2 regions of the Nissabacter archeti genome follow, and region 2 is predicted to be linked to the other one. Evidence: predicted binding sites of a transcription regulator. Region 2 holds the regulator's gene; the other holds the start of a gene.
What was found. The regulator PurR, encoded in region 2, represses purine synthesis genes. The targets are predictions, from matches to a motif close to CANGCAAACGTTTGCNTG.
Positions count from the first base shown of each region.

Region 1 (14,656 bases), on a different contig from region 2:
GACATTCCGGTGCCGACCGATGTGCGCGTCGCCACGGAGTTTTCCGAAACCGCACCGGCAACGTTGAAATCAGTTAACGACATCAAAGATGATGAGCAAATCCTTGACCTGGGCGATGCCTCCGCTGAGCGTCTGGCTGAGATCCTGAAAAACGCCAAGACCATTCTGTGGAACGGCCCGGTAGGGGTATTCGAGTTCCCGAACTTCCGTAAAGGAACCGAAATTGTCGCGCAGGCAATCGCCGACAGCGACGCATTCTCCATCGCAGGCGGTGGTGACACTCTGGCAGCAATCGATCTGTTCGGAATTGCTGACAAAATTTCCTATATCTCCACCGGCGGCGGTGCCTTCCTGGAGTTCGTGGAAGGTAAAAAACTGCCGGCAGTTGTGATGCTGGAAGAGCGTGCCAAGCAGTAATTAACCTGGACGGGCCGCGCAGGCTGCCCGTTCCTGCTGTTACGCCCCGCGTTTCTGGGGCAGGGCGCAACGGCGTACCGATTCATTTCTCTCTACGGCCGACGAAACAGGACGACGTAAAATGTCTAAAATTTTTGATTTCGTAAAACCGGGTGTCATCACAGGTGATGACGTTCAGAAAGTGTTCCAGGTAGCGAAAGAAAACAACTTCGCACTGCCGGCAGTTAACTGCGTGGGTACCGACTCCATCAACGCTGTGCTGGAAACCGCCGCTAAAGTCAAAGCACCGGTTATCGTTCAGTTCTCCAATGGTGGCGCGGCGTTCATCGCCGGTAAAGGCCTGAAAACCGATATCCCGCAGGGCGCGGCTATCCTGGGTGCTATCTCCGGCGCACACCACGTGCACCAGATGGCAGAGCACTACGGCGTGCCGGTTATCCTGCACACTGACCACTGTGCCAAGAAACTGCTGCCGTGGATCGACGGTCTGCTGGATGCAGGTGAAAAGCACTTTGCCGCGACCGGCAAACCGCTGTTCTCCTCCCACATGATCGACCTGTCCGAAGAGTCCCTGGAAGAGAACATCGAGATCTGTTCCAAGTACCTGGAGCGCATGTCCAAAATGGGCATGACCCTGGAGATCGAACTGGGCTGCACCGGCGGTGAAGAAGATGGCGTGGACAACAGCCATATGGACGCGTCCGCCCTGTACACCCAACCGGAAGACGTGGACTACGCGTACACCAAGTTGAACGCCATCAGCCCGCGCTTCACCATCGCGGCTTCCTTCGGTAACGTTCACGGTGTGTACAAGCCGGGTAACGTGAAACTGACCCCGACCATCCTGCGTGATTCTCAGGAATTCGTGTCCAAAAAACACAACCTGCCGCACAACAGCCTGAACTTCGTCTTCCACGGCGGTTCCGGTTCCTCTGCGCAGGAAATCAAAGATTCCGTCAGCTACGGCGTAATCAAAATGAACATCGATACCGACACCCAATGGGCCAACTGGGAAGGTATCCTGAAGTATTACAAAGAAAACGAAGCCTACCTGCAGAGCCAGCTGGGCAACCCGAAAGGCGAAGACCAGCCGAACAAGAAATACTACGATCCACGCGTCTGGCTGCGTGCCGCGCAGAGCTCCATGGTGACCCGCCTGGAGCAGGCGTTCCAGGAACTGAACGCGATCGACGTGCTGTAATCGGTTTTCTGACAAACAAAAGGCTCCCGGATGGGGGCCTTTTTTTATGCCTGCCGGACAGCAACTGTGCGCTTTTCGGCCGGATCGGCCCGTTTATCAGCATCCGCCACCGGATCACGGCTTGTGGGTTGGCGGGAGCGGATTTTGTTAGTTACCCTTATAGACGTGCTTGCCGGGCTTGAAAACCTTAGCAATCTTCGGGGTTTTATTGCACCGGTGCCTTGCCGGATGCGAAGTCGGGCAGAGAGTAACGACAGGTGTGACGCCCCCGGCATCAGGGGGGAGACTGTGAAAATAACAAAGGTGGGATGAATGGACGATTTGAACGTGGTAGACCGAATTAACAGCGCCGGCAGTTGGCTGGCCCGTAACCAGGGGTTGTTGATCCATTACGTGGTGAATATCGTGGCCGCGGTTGTCATCATGATCATCGGCTTTATGGCAGCCAAAGTGATCTCCGGCACCCTCCGCAAAGTCATGCATGCCAGGGGTATTGATGACACCGTATCCGATTTCCTGTCAGCGATTGTGCGCTACGGGGTGATTGCGTTCACCATTATCGCGGCACTGGGGCGCATCGGCGTACAGACGGCTTCCGTGATCGCGGTGCTGGGTGCCGCCGGCCTGGCCGTGGGCCTGGCGCTGCAAGGCTCGCTGTCTAACTTTGCGGCCGGTGTGCTGCTGGTGATCTTCCGCCCGTTCCGCGCCGGTGAGTACGTGGATCTGGGCGGCGTGGCCGGTACGGTGGAAGAGGTACAGATTTTCCATACCACGCTGCGCACCCCGGATGACAAAATGGTGGTGGTGCCGAACGGTAAAATCATCGCCAACAATATCATCAACACCTCGCGTGAGCCGAACCGCCGTACCGAGATTGTGGTCGGCGTGGCCTATGATGCCGACATTGATACAGTGAAAAAAGTGCTGGGTGACATTGTGGCCGCTGATGAACGCATCATGCATGACAAAGGCGTCACGGTGCGCCTGAATGAGATGGGGGCTTCCACACTGAATTTCGTGGTGCGCTTCTGGACCACCAACGGCAATGCACAGGAGACGTTCTGGGACACGCTTGAGAGCTTCAAGCGTGCGCTGGATAAACACAACATCGGCATTCCTTACCCGCAGATGGACGTCCACCTCTACAAGGCGGACAACACCGCCGCCGCCCCGGCTGCCGACGCGCCGAAAGAGGAGCGCAACCTGAGCCTGAAAAAAGGCGCAGAAAGCCCGGTGGGCAGCAGCGTATCCTGATCCGCGCAGTGAACCCTGTGGGGTGCCTTCGGGCGCCCCTTTTTTATGGGCGCAACGCATTCATCGCGCCCGCCGGCCCTGCCTATTAGCCACACTGATATGCAATAAGATTTTTGCGTTTCCTCTGATAGCGCGGCGTCCGTACACTGCGCCCATACCTGTGTGCCGCGACCTGCGGCCGCTCTATTGAGGACGTGTATTGTGTTAGCTATTTATCTTCAGGGCTTTCTGCTCGGTGCCGCCATGATCCTGCCGCTCGGCCCGCAGAATGCGTTTGTGCTGTATCAGGGCATCCGCCGACAGTACCACATGATGATCGCCTCCCTCTGTACCCTGAGCGATGTGGCGCTGATTTGTGCCGGGGTGTTCGGCGGCAGTGCGCTGCTCAGCCGCTCCCCGGTGCTGCTGGCGCTGGTGACCTGGGGCGGGGTGGCATTCCTGCTGTGGTACGGCTTCGGGGCACTGCGCAGTGCAGCCCGGCCGGGGGAAGTGCAAAGTGAGGCGTGTTTCGCCCGCCAAAGCCGCTGGAAAATTGTCGCCACGCTGCTGGCGGTGACCTGGCTGAACCCGCATGTCTACCTGGATACCTTTGTGGTGCTCGGCAGCCTGGGCGGCCAGTTTGCGCCGGAGGCCCGCCGCTGGTTTGCGCTCGGGGCGGCCTGTGCCTCGCTGGTCTGGTTCTTTGGCCTGGCGCTGCTGGCAGCCTGGCTGGCACCGGTGTTGCGGACGGCGCGTGCGCAGCGCATCATTAACCTGTTGGTCGGACTGGTGATGTGGGGTATTGCCCTGCAACTGGCCTGGCAGGCGCTCTCCCGCTGAGTGGAAAAGTGTGAAGTGAGTTAAAAACCACGTAACGGGCGGCGGTATTCGAAGTAATCCTATAGGGCGTGCCGTTAACGGCACGTTATGCTGGGGTTGATACCGCCTGGTTTATCTTCATATCACCCGACACCCCCCGCAGCCACCGTTAACCGGCTGCGGGTAAATTATTGAAAAGCGGGTTGCTGCCCTTTCATAATGGGTGATTAATGAGGGCCGAAGGGACTTTTTCCCGGCGTACACCGCATACATAAGGAGCTACCGTGAAGTTAAAGGCATTGGCTTTAGCCGCAATGATGGGAATGGGCAGCGCGCCGCTGATGGTGCAGGCCGCTGAAGTGCCGGAAGGCCCGCACGTAGTGACCTCAGGCACCGCCAGCGTGGATGCCACCCCGGACATCGCCACCCTGGCCATTGAGGTCAACGTCTCCTCAAAAGATGCCGCGACGGCCAAACAGCAGGCTGACGCGAAAGTGGCCGAGTATTTCTCATTCCTGCAAAAAAACGGCATTGATAAAAAAGACATCAACGCCGCCAACCTGCGCACCCAGCCGGAATATACCTACCTGAAAGATGGCGGCTCTGAGCTGAAAGGTTACCGTGCATCCCGCCAGGTGCAGGTCACCCTGCGCCAGCTGGACAAGCTGAATGATCTGCTGGACGGCGCGCTGAAATCAGGCCTGAATGAGATCCGTGCCGTAGAACTGGGTGTTGCCAACCCGGAAACCTATCGCAATGAGGCGCGCCAGAAGGCGATTGATAATGCCACCCAGCAGGCCGGTGCGCTGGCTGAGGGCTTCAAAGCCAAACTGGGGCCGGTGTTCAGCATTCGTTACCATGTGGCCAACTACCAGCCGATGCCGGTGATGCGGATGTACAAAACGGCGGAAGCCGCGCCGCAGAACGACGCCGCCCAAACCTATGACCAGCAGACCATTCACTTTGATGATCAGGTGGATGTGGTGTTTGAGCTACAGCGCCCGTAATCCCGTCATCGCGTATGATGATAATGTAACGGCCCTGTGGGGCCGTTTTTAATCCTGCCGTAAAACCTGATGGCCGTGGGCAATCAGCGCATCCGTGACTTTACGCATCATCCGGCTCTCCGGCGCGAAACGGTGCCAGAACAGCATCCGCCGCTGGAACAGGCCGGGCGTCAGGTCAATCAGTTCACCGCTCTCCAGCTCACGTTCAATCTGCAAATGCGGGATCATGCAGCAGGTGGTGCCCTGGCGCGCCAGTTGCACAAAGGCTTCCGACGAGTTCACGATGTGGCAGGGCACGCTGCCGGGGGAGAGGTCAAAATTCTGCTGCAAAAAGGCCTGATGCATATCATCAAGGTGGTCGAATGCCACTGCCGGGGCTTTCAACAGCGCATTACGCGTAACGCCGTTCGGGAAATAGCGATCGGCAAAGGCTTTTGAGGCCACAAACAGGTAGTCCAGCGCCCCGAGCTGGTCCACCAGGCAGCTCGGCAAGGGCTGCGGCTGGATACTGACCGCGCCGACCACTTCCCCACGGCGCAGGCGCTCCTGGGTGCGGGTTTCATCTTCCACCTGTAAATTCAGGCGGATCGGCGAATCGGCCAGCACCGGCTTCAGCGCCGGCAGCAGCCAGGTCGCCAGGCTGTCGGCGTTGACCGCCAGCGACAGCAGCAACGGCGAGTCACTGCCGGTGTCGTTGCCCAGCCACTCCTCCTCCAGCAACTCCACCTGATGCAGCAGCGCCAGCAGTTTTTGCCCCTGTTCGGTCGGGCGCGGCGGCACGGTGCGCACCAGCAGCGGCTGGCCGAACAGGTTTTCCAGCTGTTTGATGCGTTGGGAAACCGCCGATTGTGTGATGCAAAGTTTCTGAGCGGCGCGTTCAAAGCCGCGCTCACGGATCACCGCGTCCAGCGCCTGCAACGTTCGGTAGTCTGGGCGTTTCATTGGAAATCTGTCCCCTGAAGTCGTTGTATTAGCGCACTATGCCACAATTTTGCCGCGCTGCGGGGGCAAAATCACCGTGCTGCCCCGGCATAACTGTGATCCCCCGCCGTGGATTGCACGCCCTTTTCAGCAGCGCTTGCTCTATAATACGCACACGTTTTCGCAGCGGGAGCAATGAACTTACTATGACGCAGGATGAACTGAAAAAAGCGGTCGGATGGGCAGCACTTGATTACGTTACGCCGGGCACCATCGTCGGGGTCGGCACCGGCTCCACGGCGGCGCATTTTATTGACGCGCTTGGCTCCATCAAACATCAGATTGACGGTGCGGTCTCCAGCTCTGACGCCTCCACCGCCAAACTCAAAAGCCTCGGCATTCCGGTGTTTGACTGCAATGACGTCGACAGCCTGGACATCTACGTCGACGGGGCTGACGAGATCAACGGCCATATGCAGATGATCAAAGGCGGCGGTGCCGCGCTGACGCGTGAGAAGATCATCGCGGCGATTGCGCGCAAATTTATCTGCATCGTCGATGCCTCCAAGCAGGTGGATGTGCTGGGCAACTTTCCGCTGCCGGTGGAAGTGATCCCGATGGCGCGCGCTTATGTGGCGCGTGAGCTGGTGAAACTGGGCGGCCAGCCGGAGTACCGTCAGGGCGTGGTCACTGACAACGGCAATATCATCCTGGATGTGCGCAACCTCACCATCCTTGACCCGGTGGCACTGGAAAACAGCATCAATAACATCGCAGGCGTGGTGACGGTGGGGCTGTTTGCCAACCGCGGCGCGGATGTGGCGCTGGTCGGCACCAAAGACGGTGTGAAGACGGTAAAATAAGCGCCCGATCTGCCCTGGCCGCCGGGGCAGGTTAACCGGCCGGGCCGGTGGGCCAACAGGGCAGGGCGCTGCCTGCGCGGCTTGCCGGCACCCGGCGGCAGGTGAATGGGCCATAGCCGGCGCTTATGACCGGTCATATTTTTTACGCTGAAATATCTTTTCTTCTCAGGCGTAAATTTGGTGACATATATCACAATCCCCGGTTTGAATTTCCTAACATTCTGGCGCTTTTCGCTTCCCCAGCATTTTTCCCCAAAAACGCCCGGCGCCGGTGCGCCTTATGCTGAGCCACCCGCAATCGTTTGTATTGCCGCCCGCTGAATATTTGTTATGTTGAAGCGGCGCTGCTGCACAAGATTGCACGACAGCCATTTCTGAAGTCTGAAAAAATAGGGTCGGGTCATGGCAAAAGTATCACTGGAGAAGGACAGAATTAAGTTTCTGTTAGTGGAAGGGGTCCATCAGAGCACCGTTGAAAACCTGCGTGCTGCCGGATATACCAATATCGAATACCACAAAGGCGCGCTGGATACCGAGGCGCTGAAAGCGTCCATCCGCGATGCGCACTTTGTCGGCATCCGCTCGCGTACCCAGCTTACCGAAGAGGTGTTTGCGGCGGCAGAAAAGCTGGTGGCAGTCGGCTGTTTCTGCATCGGCACCAACCAGGTTGACCTGAACGCCGCCACCAAACGCGGCATTCCGGTGTTCAACGCGCCTTTCTCCAATACCCGATCCGTAGCCGAAATGGTGCTTGGCGAACTGCTGCTGATGATGCGCGGCATCCCGGCGGCCAACGCCAAAGCGCACCGCGGCGTCTGGCATAAACTGGCCGTCGGCTCGTTTGAAGCGCGCGGCAAACGCCTCGGCATCATCGGTTACGGCCACATCGGTATGCAGCTTGGCGTACTGGCCGAAGGGCTGGGGATGCAGGTCTATTTCTATGACATCGAGAACAAGCTGCCGCTCGGCAACGCCCAGCAGGTACGCCACCTCTCGGAACTGCTGAACATGAGCGATGTGGTGTCGCTGCATGTGCCGGAAACGCCGTCCACGCAGAATATGATGGGCGTGGAAGAGTTCAAACTGATGAAGCCGGGCGCAATCCTGATCAACGCCTCACGCGGCACGGTCGTGGACATCCCGGCGCTGTGTGACGCGCTTTCAAGCAAACACCTGTCCGGCGCGGCGATTGACGTCTTCCCGGAAGAACCGGCCACCAACAGCGATCCGTTCAACTCCCCGCTGTGCGAGTTCGACAACGTGATCCTGACGCCGCACATCGGCGGTTCTACCCAGGAAGCGCAGGAAAATATCGGTTCCGAAGTGGCCGGCAAGCTGGCGAAATACTCTGACAACGGCTCTACGCTGTCGGCGGTCAACTTCCCGGAAGTGTCGCTGCCGAGCCACGGGGCCAATGCCCGCCGTTTGCTGCACATCCATGAAAACCGCCCGGGCGTGCTGACGCGCATCAACCAGATCTTTGCAGAGCAGGGCATCAACATTGCCGCGCAGTACCTGCAAACCAGCCCGGAAATCGGCTATGTGGTGATTGACGTCGAAAGCGACAGCGCAGACGGCGCCAACACCGCGCTGCAAATGATGAAAGCGATCCCCGGCACGATTCGCGCCCGTCTGCTTTACTGACCGGTTGCTGCAGAGAAACGGGTGCCTCAGGCACCCGTTTTTTTATGCCTGCCGCTCACCAGCGCCACAGCTTGCCGGGGGTGATAATCTCCGGCAACGGCACATCCCAGGCTTCAGCAGGGATGCTCTCTACCTGCTGGCAGTCATGCGCCAGCCCAATCGGGTAAGGCCCATGAGTGCGCCAGTGTGCCAGCGTACGGTCATAAAACCCGCCGCCCATGCCCAGCCGCTGGCCGCTGTCATCAAACGCCACCAGCGGCGTCAAAATTACGTCAAGCTGCGGCAACGGCAGAATATGGCGCACGTCCAGCCTTGGTTCAGGAATGCGCAGGCGATTGGGAATCAGCTCTGTGTCCGGTTGGTAGTCCAGAAACAGCAGGTGGCCGGGCGAAAAAGGGTGCAAAACCGGCAGCACGACGCGTTTGCCCAGTGACCAGAGCCGCTCAATCGTGGGGCGGGTCGGCAGTTCGCCGTCAAAAGAGAGGAAAATCGCCACGCTGTGCGCCGCCTGGATACGCGGATGGCCGGCAACCTGGTGGGCCGCCTGATGGGCGGCCTGCTGCTGCTGTCCGGGTGTCAGGGCACGGCGGCGCTGACGGACTTCCGTGCGCAGATGCTGGCGTAACAAGGCAATATCAGGGGGTTGTGCTGGAAAGTCTGTTTTCATAGGGGAAACCGTGTCCATACGGGAAAACGGGTCGGTGTAAACAGAACGGGCAACAGGGTGCTGCCGGGTAAAGAAGGGAATCTCCGAGATGCCGCCGCAGGCTGTAACCCTTGAACCCTTGGTTCAAGGTGAACGCAGCGTCGTAACTTTAAGGCTTCTCGGACGGACCGAGCATGCTCACCAATTACGGATCGCCACATTCTTGTGGTATGAAATATCGGCTCAGGGGACTGGCCCGCTGACGAACACCTCAGAGAAATTTTTTACTCGCTGCTGACTCTAAAGATCTTACATTTAAAAATCAACTGCTTAAGTATTCATTTTTTGCTTCATTGCGCCGTTAACAGCACATTTTTTTCGAAACACCGTGATGGCCGGTTATTCGAAGGGGGCACCCTGACGTTCAGAAATGCGACCCTGTTCAAGCAGCGCCTGTTCGATGGTCTGTTGCAACATCCGGATGCGCTGTTCCATATTGGCGGCATAGTCACGCGTTTTCAAGCGTTCTTGCGCCAGTTCGTGACACACGTTCAGTGCCGCGATGAAAACCAGTTGTTCTGTATTTGTGACTCTAGTGCGAACTTTCAGATCTTGCAACCGCTGGTTCAGATCTTCTGCGGCCAGATTCAACGCATCTTGTTGCTCTGGCGGGCAGTTTACCCGTAATGAGCGACCAAAAATTTGAATATCTACCGGTTGTGCAGCCATGCCACCTTCCTGCCTCAATTTCCGCGTCCGCTTACCGCACCGGTTAAAGCGGGCGCCACTATATATACCTCAATACCAAGATACAACCCCTTTCCAACGGGGAATTCCCCTGGACCGCAGCGCCTACTCTACTAAGCTGTCAGGGATAATCAACCCTTAACCGGGTCTCTGCTAATCTGGTACAGCGACGGATCTTGGTGGTAGCATACCATGAACTTATCCTGCCAACGATGACCAATACGTATGTCGATACATAATCCTTACCCTACTTATGATGCCGTTAATCAGGCACTCCGCCAGCAGGCGGTCGCACTCACGGCCGCAGAGATGCACGGCCTGGTCAGCGGTTTGCTGTGTGGCGGTAACCGTGATGCCAGCTGGCAGACGCTGGTACATGACCTCACCAACGAGGGCATCGCCTTCCCGCAGGCGCTGAATGCGCCGTTGCAGGCGCTCTATCAGGTGACGCGTGACACGCTGGAAGATGACGGTTTCGAATTCCGTATGCTGATGCCGGATGACGAAGCCAGCGTCTTTGACCGGGCGGATGCGCTCTCCGGCTGGGTTAACCACTTCCTGCTCGGCCTCGGCGTGATGCAGCCGAAGCTCTCCCAGGTCAAGGACGAAGTGGGCGAGGCGATTGACGACCTGCGCAACATCGCCCAGCTGGGATATGAGGAAGATGAGGATCAGGAAGAACTGGAGCAGTCGCTGGAAGAGGTAGTGGAATACGTGCGCGTCGCGGCGATCCTCTGCCATGCGGAATTTGCTGAACCGGGCCCCACTGCGCCGGAAGTGCGCAAGCCTACGCTGCACTGAGCCGCCGTGCCCCGGTAAATAACAGGTTGTTAACGCAGAGTTTAAGGAGAAGGTGATGACCCAGCAGGAGTTTCAGAATCGCCGCCAGGCACTTCTGGCAAAAATGGCCCCGGCCAGTGCCGCGCTGATTTTTGCTGCCCCGGAAGCCGCCCGCAACGCGGACAGCGACTACCCGTACCGCCAGGACAGCGATTTCTGGTATCTCACCGGCTTTAATGAACCGGAAGCGGTGCTGATCCTGATTAAAAGCGATGACACCCACAACCACAGCGTGCTGTTTAACCGGGTGCGTGACCTGACGGCAGAGATCTGGTTCGGCCGCCGTCTGGGGCAGGAGGCGGCCCCGGCCAAACTGGGGGTGGATCGCGCCCTGCCGTTTGATGAGATCGGCACGCAACTGCACCTGCTGCTGAACGGGCTGGATGTGGTCTACCATGCGCAGGGCCACTATGCCTACGCCGATACCCTGGTGTTCGGCGCGCTGGAAAAACTGCGCAACGGCGCGCGGCAGAACCTCGCCGCCCCGGCGACGATCACCGACTGGCGGCCGTGGCTGCATGAGATGCGGCTGTTCAAATCGCCGGAAGAGATTGCCGTCATGCGCCGCGCCGGGGAGATCACGGCGCTGGCGCATACCCGTGCGATGGAGCGCTGCCGCCCCGGCATGTTTGAGTATCAGCTGGAGGGCGAAATCCAGCATGAATTCACCCGCCACGGCGCGCGCTTCCCGGCTTACAACACCATTGTCGGCAGCGGCGAGAATGCCTGCATCCTGCACTACACCGAAAACGAGTGTGAAATGCAGGACGGCGATCTGGTGCTGATCGACGCCGGGTGCGAATACCGCAGCTACGCGGGGGACATCACCCGCACCTTCCCGGTCAACGGCAAATTTACCCCGGCCCAGCGCGCCGTCTATGACATCGTGCTGGCGGCCGAATACAAGGCGCTGGAACTCTACCGCCCCGGCACCAGTATGCTGGAAGTGACGCAGGCGGTGGCGCGGGTGATGATCGACGGGCTGGTGCGGCTCGGCATCCTGCACGGTGAGACAGAGCAACTGCTGGCGGAAAAAGCTTACCGCCCGTTCTTTATGCATGGCCTGTCACACTGGCTGGGGCTGGACGTGCATGACGTAGGCCACTACGGCACCGACCGCGACCGCGTGCTGGAACCGGGGATGGTGCTGACCGTGGAGCCGGGGCTGTATATTGCGCCGGACGCCAATGTCCCGGCTGAATACCGCGGCATCGGCGTGCGGATTGAGGATGACATCCTGATCACCGCTGACGGCAACGAGATCCTGACCGGCGGCGTGGTGAAAGAAGCCGACGAGATTGAGGCGCTGATGGCGGCGGCACGGTAAGCGTATGAGCATGATTATTGTAGGCGGCGGTATGGTCGGGGCCACGCTGGCACTGGCCGTTTCCGCCCTGACCCAGGGCAAGGTGCGGGTGGATCTGGTCGAGGCGGCGTTGCCGGAAGACCGGAAGCACCCCGGCTTTGATGCGCGGGCGATTGCCCTGGCGCAAGGCACCTGCCGCCAGCTGGCGCGCATCGGCATCTGGCCCGCCCTGCGTGACTGCGCCACGCCGATCACCCATGTGCACGTCAGTGACCGCGGCCATGCGGGGCTGGTGAACCTGCACGCGCAGGATTTCCACGTCACCGAACTCGGCAACGTGGTGGAGCTGCATGACGCCGGGCGGCGGCTGTTTGCGCTGCTGCGTAAGGCACCGGGCGTGCATCTGCACTGCCCGGCGAAAGTCGTCAATGTGGACCGGCAAATCGGGCATGCCGGTGTCACGCTGGATACCGGCGAAACCCTGACCGCCCAGTTGCTGGTGGCGGCGGACGGCTCCCACTCGGCGCTGGCCCGCGCCTGCCAGGTACAGTGGCAGGTGAGCGACTACCCGCAGATCGCGGTGATCGCCAACGTCACTACCGCGGAATTGCCGCAAGGGCGGGCGTTTGAACGCTTTACCGAATACGGGCCGCTGGCGCTGCTGCCGATGTCACAGGGGCGCAGCTCGCTGGTCTGGTGCCATCCGCGTGAGCGGCAGGCGGAGGTCAGCAACTGGAATGAGGCGGACTTTATCAGCCAACTGCAACAGGCGTTTGGCTGGCGGCTCGGCAAAATCCTTAAAGCCGGCCAGCGGGAGATTTACCCGCTGCACCTGCGCACCGCGCACAGCCACATCAGCCACCGCCTGGCACTGGCAGGCAATGCGGCGCAAACCCTGCACCCGATTGCCGGGCAGGGCTTTAACCTCGGCCTGCGGGATGTCATGACGCTGGCGGAAACCGTGGCCGATGCCGCCGCACAGGGGCAGGATGTGGGCAGCGGGGCGGTGCTCAGCGCGTACCAGGCGCGCCGCCGGCCCGATCAGCAGGCCACCGTCGGGGTGACGGACGGCCTGATTCACCTTTTCGCCAACCGTTACGCGCCGCTGGCAGCCGGGCGTAACCTTGGTTTGATGGCAATGGAACAGACTCCACTGCTGCGCGACGCCTTTGCCCGCCGGACCCTGGGATGGGTGGCGCGCTGAGGCCAACAGGAAACTCATTATGCAATCTTTTGATGTGGTCATTGCCGGTGGCGGCATGGTTGGGCTGGCACTGGCGTGCAGCCTGCACGGCAGCGGGCTGCGTATTGCGGTGCTGGAGCACCAGCCGCAGCAGGAGACGCCGCTGACGGCGGAACACTCGGTGCGTGTTTCGGCGATTAACGCCGCCAGTGAGCGCCTGCTGCAACATATCGGCGTCTGGGACGAGATCACCGCACGCCGCGCCAGCCCCTATGCCGGGATGGAAGTGTGGGATCATGACAGTTTCGGCCGGATCGCGTTCCGTGCTGATGATTACGGGTATGCCCATCTGGGGCATATTATTGAGAACCCGGTGCTGCAACAGGCGCTGTGGCAGCGCGCCGCCTCGCTCTCTGAGGTGACGATGCTGGCCCCGGCGCAGCTGAAAAGCGTGGCCTGGGGTGAAAACGAAGCCTTTATCACGCTGGAAGATGGCCGGATGCTGACCGCCCGGCTGGTGGTCGGTGCGGACGGTGCCAACTCCTGGCTGCGCCGCCACGCGGATATCCCGCTGACCTTCTGGGACTACGGCCACACCGCGCTGGTCGCCACCATCCGCACCGAGGAGCCGCATCAGGGCGTGGCGCGGCAGGTATTCCACGGCGACGGCATCCTGGCGTTCCTGCCGTTCTCAGACCCGCACCTCTGCTCGATTGTCTGGTCACTGCCGCCGGATGACGCAGCAAGGCTGGCCGCGCTGGATGAAGCCGCGTTCAACCGCGAGCTGGCGATGCAGTTTGACCTGCGCCTGGGCCTGTGCCGGGTCGAGGGCGAACGCCACACCTTCCCGCTGACCGGCCGTTACGCCCGCAGTTTTGCCGGCCACCGGCTGGCGCTGATTGGCGACGCAGCGCACACCGTGCACCCGCTGGCCGGGCAGGGGGTCAACCTAGGCTTTATGGATGCCGCCGAGCTGTCGGCTGAAATCCGCCGCCTGCAAAAGCAGGGCAAAGATTTCGGCCAGCATCTCTACCTGAAGCGTTATGAGCGCCGCCGCAAACACAGCGCCGCGCTGATGCTGGCGGGGATGCAAGGGTTCCGCGATCTGTTTGCCGGGCAGAACCCGGCGAAAAAGCTGCTGCGTGATCTCGGCCTGACGCTGGCAGACAGCCTGCCGGGCGTGAAACCGCGTCTGGTGCGCCAGGCGATGGGCTTAAACGATCTGCCTGACTGGCTTAATCCCCCGGCCTGAGGGGGATAACCGGCGGCAAACGCCTCTGTTTGCCGCCTGATACTGACTTTTCCCCCGGTTTTCCTGCTGTTCCTTCATTGGCCTCCTCTGACCTGACCGCCATGCCCCAAAACAGGGCAGGCTGCCGCGCGTTTGAAATATTCTAATTTCACTCCCTGTTTCGCATTAGTTTATTTTATCCGATGACCGGAATCTGTTTGTCGTATTTCAGGCTCTGAGCCTCTTTTTGTTATGGAATATCGTATGAACTGCGGGCGGATTGTTAATTATGTGCCGTGCACCGCAGTTTTTCAGTGGAATATTCTGCACGATAAGGCCGCACTTTTTTGGTGCCCGTCAGAATCCGGCCTATTTCAGCTTATGGAACAGCACCCGGTTCGGTGATAAGTTCAGCAAAAGGATAACGATTGCGTCGCTATACTTTTGCTGACGGGATTGATTAAAAAACCACCGGAATGATCGGCACAATCACATATCAGCAGGCAATGAGGGAAACATGGCAAAGCAGACCCCGCTCTATGATCAACACGTCGCGTGCGGCGCGCGCATGGTGGATTTCCACGGCTGGATGATGCCG
Region 1 is NZ_JAERKB010000018.1:56,469-71,124, reverse strand. Features, by position in the region: gene pgk (phosphoglycerate kinase) at 1-417, shown strand, start outside; gene fbaA (class II fructose-bisphosphate aldolase) at 539-1,618, shown strand; gene mscS (small-conductance mechanosensitive channel MscS) at 1,931-2,872, shown strand; gene argO (arginine exporter ArgO) at 3,074-3,691, shown strand; gene JK232_RS20910 (oxidative stress defense protein) at 3,955-4,677, shown strand; gene JK232_RS20905 (LysR family transcriptional regulator ArgP) at 4,726-5,619, opposite strand; gene rpiA (ribose-5-phosphate isomerase RpiA) at 5,805-6,461, shown strand; gene serA (phosphoglycerate dehydrogenase) at 6,864-8,105, shown strand; gene JK232_RS20890 (5-formyltetrahydrofolate cyclo-ligase) at 8,161-8,772, opposite strand; RNA gene ssrS (6S RNA) at 8,849-9,032, opposite strand; gene zapA (cell division protein ZapA) at 9,151-9,480, opposite strand; gene JK232_RS20875 (YecA/YgfB family protein) at 9,724-10,299, shown strand; gene pepP (Xaa-Pro aminopeptidase) at 10,355-11,665, shown strand; gene ubiH (2-octaprenyl-6-methoxyphenyl hydroxylase) at 11,670-12,848, shown strand; gene ubiI (FAD-dependent 2-octaprenylphenol hydroxylase) at 12,868-14,079, shown strand; gene gcvT (glycine cleavage system aminomethyltransferase GcvT) at 14,576-14,656, shown strand, end outside.
Region 1: a site for PurR is predicted at 6,753-6,770, ahead of serA (phosphoglycerate dehydrogenase). Genes of this name have one in related genera too.

Region 2 (14,656 bases):
TATCGGGGCCGGTGGCTATACGCAGGAGAAAGCGGAGACGCTGATCGCCAAAGGGTATATTGACGCCGTGGCCTTTGGCCGTGACTACATCGCCAACCCGGATCTGGCTGAACGCTTCCGTCAGGGCGCGGCCCTGAATGCCCAGCGTACCGAGCTGTTCTACGGCGGCGGTGCGGAAGGCTATACCGATTACCCGACGCTGTAAGCGGCCCCTGCCACGCAGGCGCTGTTTTTGCATCACATTGAATTTATTCGCCTGCGGAGGCTATACTTAACTGTTTTTACCTTAATGGTACGGCAATCCCGGCGCGGTTTCAGCGCCGCAAACCGGGCTGCCGTGCCCTAACTTGTTATCAGAGGACAATATGCGCTTACTCCATACCATGCTTCGCGTCGGTGACCTGCAACGCTCCATCGACTTCTACACCAAGGTATTAGGCATGCGTCTGCTGCGTTCCAGTGAAAATACCGAATACAAATACTCCCTGGCGTTTGTGGGTTACACCGACGAGAGCGAAGGCGCGGTGATTGAGCTGACGTACAACTGGGGCGTAGAGAGCTATGAGATGGGCACCGCGTACGGCCATATCGCGCTGGGCGTGGATGACGTGGCCGCAACCTGCGACCAGATCCGCAACGCAGGCGGTAACGTCACGCGTGAGGCCGGCCCGGTAAAAGGCGGCACTACCGTGATCGCCTTTGTTGAAGATCCAGACGGTTACAAAATTGAACTGATCGAAAACAGCCACGCCGGCCACGGCCTGGGCAACTGATTTTCCCCTGACGGGTGCGGCTCCGCACCCGTTTCTCCCCTTCCGGACGTTCCCCGCCTGCATCCGCTGCAAAAATTTGCCATAATGCGCGCTGAATTCGGACAAGATAAGAAACTGATGGCTGATAAAAGTGATCTCAACGCCCTGAGTGGCCGCTTCCGCGGGTTTTACCCCGTCGTTATTGATGTTGAAACCGCCGGTTTCAGCGCCCGCACCGACGCCCTGCTGGAGATTGCCGCGGTAACCCTGCGTATGGACAGCGACGGCTGGCTGATGCGTGATGAAACCCTGCACTTCCATGTTGAGCCGTTTGAGGGGGCACTGCTGCAACCTGAAGCGCTGGCGTTCAACGGCATTGACCCGCATAACCCGCTGCGGGGGGCCGTCAGTGAATATGATGCGCTGCACGCGATTTTCAAAGCGGTGCGCAAAGGCATGAAAGAGCAGAACTGTAACCGGGCGATTATTGTGGCGCACAACGCCACCTTTGATCACAGCTTCCTGATGGCTGCTGCCGAACGCGCCGGGCTGAAGCGCAACCCGTTCCACCCGTTTGCCACCTTTGACACCGCGGCGCTGAGCGGGCTGGTGCTGGGGCAGACGGTGCTGGCCAAAGCCTGTATCACCGCCGGCATTGAGTTTGACAGCACCCAGGCGCACTCCGCGATTTATGACACCGAACAGACGGCGCTGCTGTTCTGCGAGCTGGTCAACCGCTGGAAACGGCTGGGCGGCTGGCCGCTGGCCACGCCGGAAGAGGCACCGGAGGCGGATGCCTGAGGGCCTGCCCTTCCGGCAACTTGCTTTTACCCATAAAAAAGGCGGCCCTGAGGCCGCCTTTTTTTACCTGACAGGCGGTTGCCCGCCCGGCCCGGTTACTGCTGATCTTCCTGAGACTTGTGCTTTTCAGCCGTCTCTTTGATCAGCTGCTGCAATTCACCACGCTGGTACATCTCCAGAATGATGTCACAGCCGCCTACCAGCTCGCCGTCTACCCACAGCTGCGGGAACGTCGGCCAGTTGGCATATTTCGGCAGCTCTGCGCGGATGTCCGGGTTTTGCAGGATGTCCACGTAGGCAAAACGCTCGCCGCAGGCTGACAGCGCCTGTACCGCCTGAGCGGAGAAGCCGCAGCTCGGCAGCTTCGGTGAGCCTTTCATGTAGAGCAGGATCGGGTTTTCAGTGATCTGGGCCTGAATTTTATCAATCGTCGTCGTCATTGTCTTGCTTCCTCACGCCATAAGCTGGCTGTTATGCGTCACGTCAAATCGGCACTGGGTCTATTGTAACGATGGCAGCTATGGGATAAAAACGCCATTTTTTACAGGGTTTTTCCCCTAACCCGGCCAACGCGCGGGGGCGTGGCTGCCCGTAATCAATAAACATTCATTGAGAATAACATTTTTAAGCGGGGCTTTTCACCTGTAAAACCGGGCCGTTCCGCGGGCACTTTTGCACGCTAACCCGTTGAGCAGAGAATAAAATAGCAGCAAACGGCACTGTTTTTTCATTTGTGAAAAAAGCTATTAACGTTTTCTGACAATATGAATTAGAATCGATGCGTTTCGTGCTTTTTTGTACGGCAGGTTTCAGGAATACTGAGCCTCCTTTGACGTTCTTTCCGGGGCCACTTTTGGTAGCGTTACTATGCGTTTAATCGTCACGCTTTTTGTCCTGTTGTTGACACAACTGTTTATGAATCTGGCACATGCGTCGCCGCACGCCCGTGTTTCTGCTGAACAGCGTAAAAGCCATGTCAGCGAAGCCAAAACGGATGAGCGCAAAAAGCGAAAGCCGGTGAAAACCAGTGCCAAAAAGAAAAGCACCGGGACGGAAAAGTCACGGGTGGTTAACGTCACCACCAAAAGCGGCAAAAGCCGTAAAACGGCCTCGACCCGGCTGGTCAAGGTCACCCCGCCAAAGAAAGGGTACAAAAAAGGGTATGGCCGCCACCGCACCAAAGGCGCGGACGCGCAGGAACTGGCCCAGCTCAGCAAACCGCTGACCCTCAGCCCGGCGCATAAAAAACGCTACCAGCATGCCAAGCAGACTGCGATGGCCAAGCTGATGAACCAGGTCGGCAAGCCTTACCGCTGGGGCGGTACCTCACCCAATACCGGGTTTGATTGCAGCGGCCTGGTCTATTACGCCTATAAAGACGTCATGAAAATCCGTATGCCGCGCACCGCCAATGAGATGTACCACCTGCGCGATGCTGCACCGGTCAAACGTGGTGAGCTGGAAACCGGCGATCTGGTGTTCTTCCGCATCAATAACCGCGGTGCCGCTGACCATGTGGGGGTTTACCTCGGCAACGGCAAGTTTATCCAGTCACCGCGTACCGGTGAGGATATCCGCATCAGTTTCCTGGACAATGATTACTGGCAGGATCATTACGTCGGCGCCCGCCGGGTGATGACGCCAAAAACCATCCGCTGAGTAAAGCGCACCCGTAAAAAACGCCGGATCTCCGGCGTTTTTTTATCAGCCCGGCCAGCCTCAGTGCAGGATGGCGGTAAAGCTGAAGAGTAAAATCACTGTCAGCGCGCCCACAGTGGTCAAAAGCGACATTTTCAAATCACTGTCCATTATTCTCTCCTTGGTGAACCACAAGAAAACCACACACTTAGTGTGCCGACCCTATTCTCACACTATTTAAAGAAATTCCTAAACACTTTCGGGGTGTACGGCACAATTTTCCTCTTTCCCTTTTCACCATAATGAGTGAAAATTCGCGGTTTACGCACTGCGTACCCGGCCGGCTGCGATGCCCCACCGCTTAGTTCAGCGAAGATGACCGCTCCTTCCCCCCAGAATCCACTGCAATTCTTTCAGCGGGCAGGAGAATAAACGCAGGCAAACGATTAACATAATAGTTACGTGCTGTAACACGTACTATCAGGAGTCATTCTTTCCATGGCAACGATTAAAGATGTCGCCAGACGTGCCGGCGTATCCACGACTACCGTGTCACACGTCATTAATAAAACACGTTTTGTCGCTGAAGAGACTAAGGCGGCAGTCTGGGCTGCCATTAAGGAATTACACTATTCGCCGAGCGCCGTCGCGCGCAGCCTGAAGGTCAACCATACAAAATCGATTGGCCTGCTGGCGACCTCCAGCGAAGCGCCCTACTTCGCTGAAGTGATTGAGGCGGTAGAGAACAGCTGCTACAGCAAAGGCTATACGCTTATCCTGTGTAATTCCCATAACAACCTCGACAAACAACAGGCTTACCTGGCGATGCTGGCGCAAAAGCGTGTCGATGGGCTGCTGGTGATGTGCTCTGAATACCCCGACCAGCTGATCGGCATGCTGGAAGAGTACCGCAACATCCCGATGGTGGTGATGGACTGGGGCTCGGCGCGCAGCGATTTTACCGACTCGATTATTGATAACGCCTTTGAGGGCGGTTATCTGGCCGGGCGTTACCTGATTGAACGCGGCCACCGCGACATCGGCATTATCCCCGGCCAGTTGTCGCGCAATACCGGCGGCGGGCGGCATCAGGGCTTCCTGAAGGCGATGGAAGAGGCCAATATTCCGGTACGCGAAGAGTGGGTGGTTCAGGGCGATTTTGAGCCGGAATCAGGTTATAAGGCGATGCACCAGATCCTGACCCAGAAACAGCGCCCGACGGCGGTGTTCTGCGGCGGCGACATCATGGCGATGGGCGCGATTTGCGCCGCCGATGAGCTGGGCCTGCGTGTGCCGCAGGACGTCTCCGTGATCGGTTATGACAACGTGCGCAACGCGCGTTACTTCTCCCCGGCGCTGACCACCATCCACCAGCCCAAAGAGCGCCTGGGCGAGAACGCCTTTGCCATGCTGCTGGATCGCATCACCAGCAAGCGTGAAGACCCGCAGACCATTGAAGTCCACCCGAAACTGGTCGAACGCCGTTCCGTGGCAGACGGCCCGTACCGCGATTACCGCCGGTAATCCGTGAGCCGGGGGCATCCAGCCCGCCCCCGGCGTTTACCCGCGCCACCTTTTACCCGCCCAGCTTTTTACCCGCGCTGCGTTTCATCCACGTAACCACTCGCGGTTCAGCGTGTCACTCTCCCCCAGATAATCCAGCAACCATACCAACGCCGGTGACGATTTCTCCTGCGCCCAGGTCAGGCAACAGGCGCTGTCCGGGAATGGCTGGTGCAGCGTCAGCACGGTAAGGTCACCGCGGTCAATCAGCGGTTGCGCCATGTGCGCCGGGATCATGCCGACACATAACCCGGCCAGCAGGCAATCCAGCGCGCTGGTCCAGTCCGGCACCACCAGCCGCCGCTGGTTGTCGAGCGTCCAGGTATCGCGTTTCGGCAGGCTGCGCGAGGTGTCTTCCTGGCACAGTGCCGGATAGGGCCGCAGCTGATCGTCCGTCAGCGGCCCCGCCTGCTGCGCCAGCGGATGCCCCCGGCTGACCACACAGTGCCACGGCATAAACCCCATATCGCGGAAACGGTAACCGCCGCCCACCGGCACGGCACGCGTGGCCCCGATGGCGGCATCCACCCGCCCGTCGGCCAGGGCATCCCACACGCCATTAAACACTTCGGGTGAGATCAGCAGTTCCATGTCAGGGAATTCCCGGTAAAAATCCAGCACCAACTGCCGGGTACGGTCGGCCCGGACAATCCGGTCCACGGCAATGCTGAGCTGGCCGCGCCAGCCGTTCGCCACCTGCTGGCACTGGCGGCGTGTAGCCTGCATTTTTTTGATAAGCAGCCGCGCCTCCTGCACAAACACCCGCCCGGCTTCGGTAATCACCACATCCCGGTGGCGGCGCTCAAACAGCTCAACCGCCAGCCACTGCTCGAGCTGGCGCACCGTATAACTGACAGCAGAAGGCACGCGGTGCAGCTCCTGCGCGGCCGCACTGAAACTGCCGGTACGTGCCACGGCATCAATCACTTCCAGAGAGTATTCAGACCACATATCCTGCCTTCAATTTTTTTCACAGCATGGTGCAAATTTTACCGTTTCACAACCCACTGACGCTACCGTAGAGTGCGCGACGATATAGGATTTATGTATTGCCTCTGAATAAAATATTGAGATTACTTATGACTCGTTCCCCCTTTTTCCTGCTCTATCTTGCTGTCCTGAGTATGCTGGGCTTTTTGGCCACGGACATGTACCTGCCCGCCTTTGCGCTGATGCAGGAAGATCTCGCGCTCTCCCCCAATGCCATCAGTGCCAGCCTGAGCCTGTTTCTGGCCGGCTTCGCCTGCGCCCAGCTGATCTGGGGCCCGCTCTCTGACCGCATCGGCCGTAAACCGGTGCTGGTGCTGGGCCTGCTGCTGTTTGCGGCCGGGTGCGCCGGCATGATGTGGGTAACGAACGCCCACCAGCTCTGGCTGATGCGCTTTGTGCAGGCCATCGGCGTCTGTTCTGCCGCCGTGAGCTGGCAGGCACTGGTGGTGGATCGTTACTCCCCCCAGCAGAGCAAAAAAGTCTTTGCCACGATTATGCCGCTGGTGGCGCTCTCCCCGGCCCTTGCCCCGCTGCTGGGGGCGTGGCTGCTGAACCATTTCGGCTGGCGCAGTATTTTCCTCGCCCTGCTGGCGATAACGCTGCTGCTGCTGATCCCTACATTACGGCTGAAAGCGGCCGCCCCCGCGGCCGGTGCGGCCAACGCACCGAAAACCAGCCTGTGGACGCTGCTTAACTCCCGCGTGTTCAGCGGCAATGTGCTGATGTATGCCGCCTGCTCCGCCGGTTTTTTCGCCTGGCTGACCGGGTCGCCGTTCATCCTGCATGCGATGGGTTACAGCCCGGATGATATCGGCCTGAGCTATGTGCCGCAGACCTTTGCGTTCCTGCTGGGCGGGTTCGGCTGCCGGATGGTGGTCAGCCGCCGTGACGGCAAGTTCCTGGTGCCGTGGCTGCTGGCCGGGTATGGCCTGAGCATTGTGGCGCTGTTCTTGCTGGCGTTGCTGGCGCAACCGGGCCTGGCGGCGTTGCTGGTGCCTTTTTGTGTGATGGCTTTGGCAAATGGCGCGCTTTATCCCATAATTGTGGCTAATGCCTTGCTGCCTTTCCCGCACAGTACCGGTAAGGCCGCCGCCTTACAGAACGCGCTGCAACTCGGATTATGCTTTGTGGCCAGCCTGGCAGTGTCGGCGTTTATCAGCCGGCCGCTGATGGCGACGGTGACGGTAATGTTAATGACAGTGGGGTTAGCGGCCCTGGGCTTTTTCTTGCAACGTGGGGTGGCCTCACAGCGACACCTGCCGTCCGCCCGTCGTGAAAACAGTAACCAGGCGGCATAATTACCTTAGTTAATAATAACTTAAATAATATTAAGCCCGGAAGCGATTTGCGGTTGAGTATCGTTTCCGGCGCGCTTATACTCGGTTTCAACCCATAAAAATAACGCTTTTACAAAACTTTTATTACAGCATGTTTGGTGCGCGCGGAAAGCGCCCGCTTTATCAAGGATGACATCTCCGTCGCCTGCTCTCGGGCTCTGTTGGCGATCCGGGGTTCTTCCTGCATTTTCCTCTGTTCATAGTCGGATATCAGATACGGCGGGTAACCGCGGATTCTCGTATACGCCTGCAAATTGCCGCTGCTTTTCCTTGCAGGTATAAGTCAGAAGAAAGGTGATGGAGAAGCTATGAGTTCATCGTGTATAGAAGATCTAAGCATCCAGGATAATCAGTGGTACCGCATTGCCCATGAGATGCTCAGCATGGCCGATATCGAAATCAACGGCTCCCGGCCTTTCGATATCAAGGTTAATCATCCCGATTTTTTTAAACGCGTGTTACAGGACGGCTCGCTCGGCCTGGGCGAGAGTTATATGGATGGCTGGTGGGAGTGTGAACGGTTGGATATGTTCTTCCACCGTGTCATTGCCGCCGGGCTGGAACGGAAGCTCCCGCACCACCTGAAAGATACCCTGCGCATTGCCGCCGCCCGCCTGACCAACCTGCAATCCAAGAAACGTGCCTGGATCGTCGGCAAAGAGCATTACGATCTCGGCAACGACCTCTTTACCCTGATGCTGGACCCCTACATGCAGTACTCCTGTGGCTACTGGAAGGAAGCGGAAACGCTTGAGCAGGCACAGGAGCACAAATTACGCATGATCTGCGAGAAGTTGCAGCTGAAGCCGGGCATGACCCTGCTGGACATCGGCTGTGGCTGGGGTGGGCTGGCGGCGTTTGCCGCGCGCCATTACGGCGTGTCGGTCAGCGGCGTGACGATCTCTGCCGAACAGCAGAAACTCGCCCAGCAGCGCTGCGAGGGGCTGGATGTCACTATCCTGTTGCAGGACTACCGCGACCTGGACCAGCAGTTTGACCGGATTGTGTCTGTCGGCATGTTTGAACATGTGGGGCCGAAGAATTACCAGACCTATTTCGATGTGGTCTCGCGTAACCTGAAACCGGACGGCCTGTTCCTGTTGCACACCATCGGGGCCAACAGGACCGATATGACGGTGGACCCGTGGATCGACAAATACATTTTCCCCAACGGTTGCCTGCCGTCCGTGAAACATATCGCCCAGGCCAGTGAGGGCGTCTTTGTGATGGAGGACTGGCATAACTTCGGCGCGGATTATGACCGCACGCTGATGGCGTGGTATGAACGCTTCCTGGCGGCGTGGCCGCAACTGGCTGAACGCTATTCAGACCGCTTCTACCGGATGTTCACCTACTACCTGAATGCCTGCGCCGGCGCCTTCCGCGCCAGGGATATTCAGCTCTGGCAGGTGGTATTCAGCCCGCATGGGGTCGAAGGCGGGATCCGCGTCCCCCACTGAGGCCATCAACGCGGTGCCTGTAAACACGATGCCTATAAAAAAACCGGTCAGATGACCGGTTTTTTTTCGCCCGGATTCAGGCCATTAAATGTAGACACGCAGGTATTCTGAGAGGCAGAGCACCGCCATCGCCTGCCCATAGGGCATGGAGGTGAGCGGGATGTCCCGGTAGAAATCGAGGTCGTTGCCCATTGCCGTCCCAAAGGAAACCTGCGTCAGCTCGCCCTGGCTGTTGATATGGCGCACCACGCCCTGCGCGGCCTTCAGCCCCATTTCTGCATACTGTTTGCCGACATAGCGTTTGCGCACCGCTTTCAGGATGCCATAGGCAAAACCGGCGGTGGCGGACGCTTCCAGATAAGCGTCGCGATCGTCAATCAGCGTATGCCACAGGCCGGAGGCATCCTGATACTGTTGCAGCGCGGCGATCTGGCTCTCCAGCACCTGCAGCAGGAAACGGCGGGTGGCGTCCTGTTCCGGCAGGTCCAGCATCTCAATAAAGTCCGGGATGGCCACCGTCAGCCAGCTGTTGCCGCGCGCCCAGCGTGCCTCGGCAAAGTTATGGTTGCCCTCAAACGTCCAGCCGTGGAACCAGAGGCCGGTTTTGCGATCCATCAGGTACTGCACATGCAGCATAAACTGGTATTTCGCCTCCTCGACATACTCAGGCCGGTTAAGCAATTTGCCGATTTTTGCCAGCGGCAGCACGCTCATCATCAGGGTGTCATCCCACATCTGCTGATGGTTTTCATTGTTGTACACAATATGCTGCAACCCGCCCTTCTCGGTGCGCGGCATCTGGTACATCACCCAGTCGGCCCAGGCTTCCAGGTAAGGCAGCCAGCTCTGGTTACGCGTTTCTTCATAGCGGTAAGCCAGTGTCAGGAACGGGCACATGGTGTTGACGTTTTTGGTCGGCATCGGCTCTTTAAAGCGGGCAGCGAACCAGTCATCAATGATCGCCAGCGCCTGCGGGTCATTGGTCTGCTGGTAATACTTATAAATGCCGTACAGCCCGACGCCGTGCGTCCACTCCCAGCCTGCCCAGCCTTTGGTGTCAATCACCCGGCCATCGTCCAGCCGCAGCAGGAATTCTCCGGTCTCATCCTTGATATTAATCAGGTTATCCGCCGTGAGGCGAATCAGGCGCGTGACCTCATCGCGGGTAATAAAAAAGTCAGGCTGGCGCAGCAGTTCACTCTGTTTTACCGGGAATACGTTCATTTTTCACCTTCGCAAGAGAACAGGTTATAAGCTTTCCTGCAGTGTAAGCAGATGAAAACAGGGCTGCCTTTGGCTGACTGCCACGCCGCCGGGGGGGCTGGCAACACCGGAAAGAGGCCGGTGCCGTACCGGTGGTTTTGTGAGCCATGCCACAGCGAAAAAAAACCCGGCGCGGGGCCGGGTGCAGGATGACAGGGGGTTTCGCGGGAAGGCTTACTCCGCCAGATTGTCACTGATCGCTTTGGCGGCGGCCATCGCCGCTTCGCGGCTGGCGAGCACCCGCTCTACGGTATCCACAATCGCCTGGGTTTGCGGATCGATCTCGATGTTCACCACATCACCCAGGCGTTTTTTGCCAAGCGTTGTCCGCTCCAGCGTTTCCGGGATCAGGTGCACGCAGAAGCGGTCTTTGACCACTTCCCCCAGCGTCAGGCTGATGCCGTCGATGCCGATGTACCCTTTATGCAGGATATATTTCATATACTCTGCGTTGGCGATGCGGAACCAGACCTGCCGGTTATGCTCCGAGGTCACGATTTTGCTGATCTCAGCGGTGCAGATGATATGGCCGGACATCAGGTGGCCGCCAATCTCATCACTGAAACGGGCTGCCCGCTCAAGGTTGACCCGATCGCCCACCTGAAGTGCGCCGAGGTTGGTCAGGCGCAGCGTCTCTTTGATCAGGTCAAAACTGACGCGATCGCCGTCAATTGACGTGACGGTCAGGCAGCAGCCGTTGTGGGCGACGGACGCCCCCAGGGCCAGGCCAGGCAGCATCTCCGCAGGCAACTGCACCACATGGGTACGGAAATTGGGTCTTTCATCAATCGCCACCACGGGCGCGGTGCCCTGAACAATACCGGTAAACATTAGCGAGCCTCTTTCATATTTTCAGGCGTTATCAATTCATCCAGTGTGCCGCAGTTTTCCCGGCTTGCCAACTCAGCGTCATCCGCACGCTTTTTGCCGCCGGGGTTTGCTTGACCGGGGTGGATCGGTACAATCTTATTCTTATTCTTATTTTTTCCTGATGCCGCCAGTGACGGCCGGCTCCCCTGCTCATTCCCCATAATAAAAAGGTGTTGGCGTGCAGAAGTATCTGATCGAAGCGCGAAGTTTATTGGCGTTAGCCATTCCGGTGATTATTGCGCAAATCTCCCAGACGGCGATGGGCTTCGTAGACACCATCATGGCCGGTTCTGTCAGCGCCACCGATATGGCGGCAGTGGCGATCGGCACCTCAATCTGGTTGCCGACGATCCTGTTCGGGCATGGCATCCTGCTGGCGATGACGCCGGTGGTCGCCCAATTGAACGGTGCCGGCCGCCGTGAGCGCATCTCGCACCAGGTGCGGCAGGCGTTCTGGCTGGTGGCGGCGCTGTCGGCGCTGGTGATTGCCGTGATTTCGCAAAGCGGCCACCTGTTGGGCCTGATGCAGGATGTGGACCCGGCGCTGGAAGCCAAAGCCGTGGGGTATCTGCACGCGATTATGTGGGGCGCACCGGGCTACCTGGGTTTCCAGGTGTTGCGCAACCAGTGCGAGGGGTTGTCCAAAACCAAACCGGGCATGGTGATCGGCTTTATCGGCCTGCTGGTGAATATTCCGGTCAACTATATCTTTATCTACGGCAAATTCGGCGCACCGGCGCTGGGCGGCGTCGGCTGCGGCGTGGCGACCGGCACGGTCTACTGGGTGATGTTCCTGCTGATGGGCTGGTATGTGAAACGCGCGCCTTCCCTGCGTGACATCCATTTGCAGAGCAAACCGGCACGGCCGGACTGGCAGGTATTGCGCCGCCTGACCCTGCTTGGGCTGCCGATTGCGCTGGCCCTGTTTTTCGAGGTGACGCTGTTTGCCATTGTGGCGCTGCTGGTCTCCCCGCTCGGCATTGTGCCGGTGGCGGGCCACCAGATTGCCCTTAACTTCAGCTCACTGATGTTTGTTATCCCGCTGTCGGTGGGCGTCGCGGCCACTATCCGTGTCGGGCACCGGTTGGGCGAAGGGTCGGCGGAGGGCGCGCGGGTAGCGGCTTATGCCAGCCTCGCGACCGGCGTACTGATGGCCTGCTGTACGGCGATTTTCACCGTGCTGATGCGTGAGAAAATCGCGCTGCTGTATAACGAAAACCCGGCGGTGGTGGCGATGGCCAGCCAGCTGATGCTGCTGGCGGCGGTTTACCAGATCTCGGATTCGTTGCAGGTGATCGGTTCCGGGGTGCTGCGCGGTTATAAAGATACGCGGTCGATCTTCTTTATTACCTTTGTCGCTTATTGGGTGCTGGGGCTGCCGAGCGGTTACCTGCTGGCACTGACTGACGTGATCGTGCCGCGGATGGGGCCGAGCGGGTTCTGGTGCGGTTTTATCATCGGCCTCACCTTCGCGGCGGTAATGGTGATTTGGCGGATGCGCTGGCTGCAACGCCAACCGGCGGCGCTGATCCTGAAACGTGCGGCCCATTAACGCTGTCTTTGCGCCCGGCACCGGCCGGGAGTGCTGAAAAAAACAGCGGAGTGCGCACTCGCTCGGCAATCGCGTGAAATCTGGAAGAAAATTGCATTTTTCCGCTTGCCAGTGTCCGGCCACGCCGTTAATATTCGTCCCCGTTGCCGGCACCGGCAATCAGAAAAATGATGCGTCCGTAGCTCAGTTGGTTAGAGCACCACCTTGACATGGTGGGGGTCGGTGGTTCGAGTCCACTCGGACGCACCACACTTTCTGGCTTCTGCAAAATGATAATGTGCGTCCGTAGCTCAGTTGGTTAGAGCACCACCTTGACATGGTGGGGGTCGGTGGTTCGAGTCCACTCGGACGCACCACATCAGCTTTTCCGATGCGTTCTTAGCTCAGTTGGTTAGAGCACCACCTTGACATGGTGGGGGTCGATGGTTCGAGTCCATTAGAACGCACCATTCTTGCTTTCCCTGATTTTCCTTCGTTTTCCTTCCCTTAACGTCCCTGTTTTTGTCATACCTGCTGCTGTGTTGTCTGCTGTTTCATCACCTACTCTTTTCTTGCCTGCCCTGCTGCTTCTGCCATTTACACCTTATAAGCAGATGAAAAACAGCGATTAACCGGTTGCGCAACAAGTGGATGCAAAAAGTTTCATTTGCGTCACATTCCTGAGTATTTCGTATAAATCAAGCCGTCTCTTTCTGATTTTTGTTTTGTTTCCCCGTCGCTTACCCACTATAATGCGGAACGTCATTTCAATTGAAAGGTTTCAGCGCCTTGAACTGTCGATACCTCTTACAACGATTATTCCGACTCCTTCAACCGGCCACTGCCACGTCCGGCGCTGTTCCAACGCATATTTCCACCCCAACCCTGCTGCCATCGCCTATCCTTAGTTATGTTTTGCAGCGCCCAACACCGTCCCTATTCCACGCTGGTCGCACAGCGGCCAGCCATACGCACTTTTCAATCCATCACAACTTGTAGAACCTATTGTCATGAAAAAGACCAAAATTGTTTGTACGATCGGCCCGAAAACTGAATCAGAAGAGATGCTGACCAAGCTGCTGGATGCCGGCATGAATGTGATGCGTCTGAACTTCTCCCACGGGGATTACGAAGAACATGGCCAGCGCATTAAAAACCTGCGCGCGGTTATGGAGAAGACCGGCCATAAGGCTGGCGTCCTGCTGGACACCAAAGGCCCGGAAATCCGCACCATGAAACTGGAAGGCGGTAAAGACGCGTCTCTGACTGCCGGCCAGACTTTTACCTTCACCACTGACCAGAGCGTCATCGGTAACACGGAACGTGTGGCCGTGACCTATGCCGGTTTCGCCGCTGACCTGAAAATTGGTAACACCGTGCTGGTGGACGATGGCCTAATCGGCATGGAAGTGATTGAAGTCACTGAAACCGAAGTGATCTGTAAAGTGCTGAACAGCGGCGACCTGGGTGAAAACAAAGGCGTTAACCTGCCGGGCGTTTCTATCCAGTTGCCTGCACTGGCCGAAAAAGACAAACGTGACCTGATCTTCGGCTGTGAACAAGGCGTTGATTTCGTGGCGGCCTCGTTCATCCGTAAGCGTTCTGACGTGCTGGAAATCCGTGAGCACCTGAAAGCCAACGGCGGCGAGCAGATCCAGATCATCTCCAAAATCGAAAACCAGGAAGGCCTGAACAACTTCGACGAAATCCTGGATGCGTCTGACGGCATCATGGTCGCACGTGGTGATCTGGGCGTTGAGATCCCGGTTGAAGAAGTTATCTTCGCGCAGAAGATGATGATTGAGAAATGTAACCGCGCCCGCAAAGTGGTCATTACCGCGACCCAGATGCTGGATTCCATGATCAAAAACCCGCGCCCGACCCGTGCAGAAGCCGGTGACGTGGCCAACGCCATCATCGACGGCACTGACGCAGTGATGCTGTCTGGTGAAAGCGCCAAGGGTAAATACCCGCTGGAAGCGGTCACCATCATGGCGACCATCTGTGAGCGTACTGACCGCGTGATGCAGAGCCGTATTGATGGCCTGAATGACAGCCGTAAACTGCGCATCACTGAAGCAGTATGCCGCGGTGCGGTAGAAACCGCTGAGAAGCTGGACGCCCCGCTGATTGTGGTTGCGACCGGCGGCGGCAAATCAGCCAAAGCGGTACGTAAATACTTCCCGCATGCCACAATCCTGGCCCTGACCACCAATGCCGTGACTGCCCGCCAGCTGATCCTCAGCAAAGGCGTGATCACGCAGGTAGTGAAAGAGATCGCCTCCACCGACGATTTCTACCGCATCGGTAAAGAAGCGGCGCTGGAAAGCGGCCTGGCACAGAAAGGCGATGTCGTGGTGATGGTATCTGGTGCCCTGGTACCAAGCGGCACCACCAATACTGCCTCGGTGCACGTGCTTTAATTAAACGTGACATTCTGAACTGAATAAA
Region 2 is NZ_JAERKB010000009.1:105,703-120,358, reverse strand. Features, by position in the region: gene nemA (alkene reductase) at 1-205, shown strand, start outside; gene gloA (lactoylglutathione lyase) at 366-773, shown strand; gene rnt (ribonuclease T) at 858-1,553, shown strand; gene JK232_RS14320 (Grx4 family monothiol glutaredoxin) at 1,649-1,993, opposite strand; gene JK232_RS14315 (C40 family peptidase) at 2,421-3,212, shown strand; gene cydH (cytochrome bd-I oxidase subunit CydH) at 3,273-3,362, opposite strand; gene purR (HTH-type transcriptional repressor PurR) at 3,690-4,715, shown strand; gene punR (DNA-binding transcriptional activator PunR) at 4,800-5,705, opposite strand; gene punC (purine nucleoside transporter PunC) at 5,834-7,042, shown strand; gene cfa (cyclopropane fatty acyl phospholipid synthase) at 7,390-8,541, shown strand; gene bglB (beta-galactosidase BglB) at 8,626-9,765, opposite strand; gene JK232_RS14280 (riboflavin synthase subunit alpha) at 9,979-10,635, opposite strand; gene JK232_RS14275 (MATE family efflux transporter) at 10,853-12,226, shown strand; tRNA gene JK232_RS14270 (tRNA-Val) at 12,399-12,475, shown strand; tRNA gene JK232_RS14265 (tRNA-Val) at 12,506-12,582, shown strand; tRNA gene JK232_RS14260 (tRNA-Val) at 12,599-12,675, shown strand; gene pykF (pyruvate kinase PykF) at 13,216-14,628, shown strand.